Regions from separate parts of the Phytobacter diazotrophicus genome, predicted to be linked through region 1. Evidence: predicted binding sites of a transcription regulator. Region 1 holds the regulator's gene; the other holds the start of a gene.
What was found. The regulator PhoB, encoded in region 1, activates phosphate uptake and scavenging genes when phosphate is short. The targets are predictions, from matches to a motif close to CTGTCATAAAACTGNCNNAT.
Positions count from the first base shown of each region.

Region 2: a site for PhoB is predicted at 1,138-1,157, ahead of pstS (phosphate ABC transporter substrate-binding protein PstS). Genes of this name have one in related genera too.

Region 1 covers NZ_CM125428.1:4,463,886-4,466,091, forward strand. The annotation lists gene phoR (phosphate regulon sensor histidine kinase PhoR) at 1-623, opposite strand, end outside; gene phoB (phosphate response regulator transcription factor PhoB) at 645-1,334, opposite strand; gene sbcD (exonuclease subunit SbcD) at 1,530-2,206, shown strand, end outside.
Region 2 covers NZ_CM125428.1:5,649,396-5,651,601, forward strand. The annotation lists gene glmS (glutamine--fructose-6-phosphate transaminase (isomerizing)) at 1-297, shown strand, start outside; gene ACS0RQ_RS27320 (hypothetical protein) at 330-938, shown strand; gene pstS (phosphate ABC transporter substrate-binding protein PstS) at 1,211-2,206, shown strand, end outside.

The DNA of each region.
Region 1 (2,206 bases):
AAAAAGTTACGCCGGGCCCCTTCAAGCTGATGCATTTGCGTGACGTCACGCGCCACCATCAATAACTGCTGCTCGCTGTAGGGCATCACGCGGATCTCCAGATGACGACCATTGTTAAGCACCAGATTAAGCGGGCGGGTGAAATCTTTCGTTTTAAGGTAGCGGGTAAATTCCGGATAACGCAGCAGGTTGAGAATGTTTTGTCCGTTATCGTCCGGCCAGCGTAGATTCAGCAATTGCTGTGCCAGGCCATTACACCAAAACATCGTCCCCTCTTCGGTGATCATCACTAACGCATCAGGTAGCGACTCCGCGCCGCTACGAAAACGTTTGATCAGATTACCCAGCTCACGACGGCGTTTTTTATTACGCATCTGCATCTGGTGCAGACCATAAAGCAGGGGTTCCCAGCTTCCCGTGCCCGGCGGCGGCGTCATACTTTTATCGACCCACAACCACCAGGAAAGACGCATTAAATTCCAGAAATGCCAGGCCAGTAACCCGGTGACTGCCACCAGTAAAAACCAGGGCAGATAACCAAATAAAGCGCCGAGCAGTGCAGCGGGTAGACAACAAAGGATGAGTTCGAGTACCAGCCTTTTCCATGACAGCCGTTCCAGCACGCGTCACACTCCTTTCAGATTTTAGAAACGGGTCGAGAAACGATAACCCGTGCCGCGAACGGTTTGAACCATACGATCGTGGCCGCTGTGTTCCAGCGCTTTACGCAACCGGCGAATATGCACATCCACCGTGCGGTCTTCAACATACACATTCGTTCCCCAGACATGGTTCAGCAGCTGTTCGCGGCTATACACACGCTCAGGATGCGTCATAAAGAAATGCAGTAGCTTAAACTCCGTCGGCCCCATGTCCAGAGGATTTTCACCGGTCATCACACGGTGAGAGCTCGGATCAAGGCTCAACCCCTGCATTTCAATGACTTCTTCTACCGCCATCGGCGAGATACGACGCATGACAGCTTTAATACGTGCCACCAGTTCCTTGGGCGAAAACGGCTTAGTAATATAATCGTCCGCGCCCGTCTCAAGTCCGCGCACGCGGTCTTCTTCTTCACCACGGGCGGTCAACATCATCACCGGGATATCACGGGTCATCGCTTCACGCTTGAGATGTTTAATGAACTGAATACCTGAGCCACCTGGCAGCATCCAGTCGAGCAAAATTAGATCGGGCCAGGGTTCATTAAGTTGGTTCACCGCGCTGTCATAATCTTCCGCTTCGACAGGTTGAAAGCCGTTTTGTTCGAGCACGAAACACACCATCTCACGGATTGGCGCTTCGTCTTCTACGACCAGAATGCGTCTTGCCATAATTTGCCCTGTTTAAATTAAGTCATCAGCTAAGTGCGGCGCCATTATGCGTCACTTTTGTGACAGATTTATGAAACAAATGACCAACAGGTGACCCAAGCCTTTGTTTTATGACAGTGGGAAATTCTTTCACTGGCGGCTCGTGTGCCCCTGAATGTTATAATCGCGTTTACGCTTTTTTGCCACGGAACCGCTATGCGCATCCTTCATACTTCGGACTGGCACCTGGGTCAGAACTTCTACAGTAAAAGCCGCGCCGCCGAACACGACGCTTTCCTCACCTGGCTGCTGGTCACCGCTGAGGAGCACCTGGTCGACGCCATTATTGTCGCGGGTGACATCTTTGATACCGGCTCCCCACCCAGCTATGCGCGCGAGCTGTACAACCGTTTTGTGGTAAAATTACAGCAGACGGGTTGTCATCTGGTTGTGCTGGCAGGCAATCATGATTCAGTAGCCACCCTTAATGAATCGAAAGATATTCTTGCGTGGCTGAAGACAACCGTTGTTGCCAGCGCAGGCAGCGCGCCTTTTTATTTACCGTTGCGTGACGGTTCGCCCGGTGCGGTTTTCTGCCCGGTGCCTTTTTTGCGTCCACGCGACATCATGACCAGCCAGGCGGGACTCTCCGGGCAAGAAAAACAGCTTCATTTGCTGCAAGCCATTACCGATTACTACCAGCAACAGTATCAGGCCGCCTGCGAATTACGCGGCGACAGCGTGCTGCCGATAATCGCCAGTGGGCATCTGACCACCGTCGGTGCCAGTAAGAGTGACGCCGTACGTGACATCTATATCGGTACGCTGGATGCCTTCCCCGCGCAAAACTTCCCGCCTGCGGATTACATCGCGCTTGGGCATATTCACCGCCC
Region 2 (2,206 bases), 1.2 Mb from region 1:
GACGATGATATGCCGGTTATCGTTATTGCGCCGAACAATGAACTGTTGGAAAAATTGAAATCCAACATTGAAGAGGTTCGCGCGCGCGGCGGTGTACTGTATGTCTTTGCCGACCAGGATGCCGGGTTTGTAGGCAGCGACACTATGCATATCATTGATATGCCGCACGTTGATGAAGTTATCGCTCCTATCTTCTACACTGTTCCGTTGCAATTGCTGGCCTATCACGTGGCGCTGATTAAAGGCACCGACGTGGATCAGCCGCGTAATCTGGCAAAATCAGTCACTGTGGAATAAAAGCGTAACCACGTCATAACGCATATAAGGGGTTGCCTGATGGCAGCCTCTTTTTTTTCAGGATGATGATGAATCTGTTGAAATGCATAATCGGGCTTAAATTTTTGGCGCTCATAGACTACTGCGACAAGGTGGAAGCGGGGATATCGGGCCGTAAACTGGCGCAATTAAAAGCGCTGGCGGAGGCCTTTCAGGAAATGCCGAAGGCTTACTACATCCGTGGGACGACATATTTCGGCAGCATATTGGTGCTGTTTTATACGTTGCTGTTGAGCTATGCCGGTCTTGCCATCGCGTTCAGAACCGTTACCGGCGGTTGGGGCGTTATCGCAGGTCTTGTTATCTTCATTCTGCTTGTGGTGGCGTTATCAGGAGCAGAGAAAGGAAGAACATTATCCCTGCGATTATTTTTAGCCGTCTGGTCGGCGTTATGTGTTTGTAATGTACTGGTGGCAGGATGGTTGTTGTTCGCCTCTTTCTCATGGCTAAGTGTCGGGTGTTGGGCCGGGAGTTTACTTCTCTTATGGTTGACACGGCAGGTCATGAACGGGCCAGAACTGACGAAACTAATACAGTGGCGTGCGTCACTCAGAATAGGCAAGTATCGACGTCAGGCATTGACGCAACCCAGGCGAAAATGAATTGATCTAAGGCTACTTTTGTCGCTTTTTGCTGGGACATCTCGTCAGCATCTACTACTTTTTTAGTGTCATAAAACTAAAATCTTACTGACATCTCACTGTCATTAATAACGTTATCTTGCTGATAAATCATACAAGATAGGGTTAATCTACCTGAAAGCTGTCATTGTCATCAAACAGTAACAATCATTGCATATAACTGTCATCAAAGTGTCCTATTTTGCTCGTCGTAGCCACTTAAACAACGATTTACGATCCTTGCAGGAGACATTATGAACGTTATGCGTACCACTGTCGCAACTGTTGTCGCCGCGACCTTTTCACTGAGTGCATTTGCAGTTAACGCCGCTGCAAGCCTGACAGGTGCGGGTGCAACTTTCCCAGCGCCGGTGTATGCCAAATGGGCCGATACTTACCAGAAAGAAACGGGTAATAAGGTTAACTACCAGGGTATCGGTTCTTCTGGTGGCGTAAAACAGATCACTGCAAACACCGTTGACTTCGGTGCTTCTGATGCTCCGCTGGCTGACGATAAACTGGCTCAGGAAGGCCTGTTCCAGTTCCCTACCGTAATCGGTGGTGTTGTCCTGGCTGTTAACCTGGAAGGTTTCAAATCTGGCGAGCTGGTGCTGGATGGCAAAACGCTGGGCGATATCTACCTGGGCAAAATCAAAAAATGGGATGATGCGGCAATTGCTAAGCTGAACCCGGGCAAAAAACTGCCTTCTCAGAATATCGCTGTCGTACGTCGCGCTGATGGTTCTGGTACATCTTTCGTATTTACCAGCTACCTGGCAAAAGTTAACGAAGAGTGGAAATCGTCTGTAGGCGCTGGCTCTACTGTTAACTGGCCGACCGGTCTGGGCGGTAAAGGTAACGACGGTATCGCTGCATTCGTACAGCGTCTGCCGGGCTCCATTGGTTATGTTGAATATGCTTACGCTAAGCAGAATAACCTGACCTACACCAAGCTGCTGTCTGCTGATGGCAAACCGGTTAGCCCGACCGAAGCAAACTTCTCCAATGCGACGAAAAACATCGACTGGAGCAAATCTTTCGCGCAGGACCTGACCAACCAGAAAGGTGCCGATGTGTGGCCGATTACGTCCACCACTTTCATCCTGGTTCACAAAGAGCAGAAAAATCCTGAGCAGGGCGCAGAAGTGCTGAAATTCTTCGACTGGGCATACAAAAACGGTGGCAAACAGGCTAATGAGCTGGACTACGCTACCCTGCCTGAGAGCGTTGTTGCACAGATTCGCGCTGCA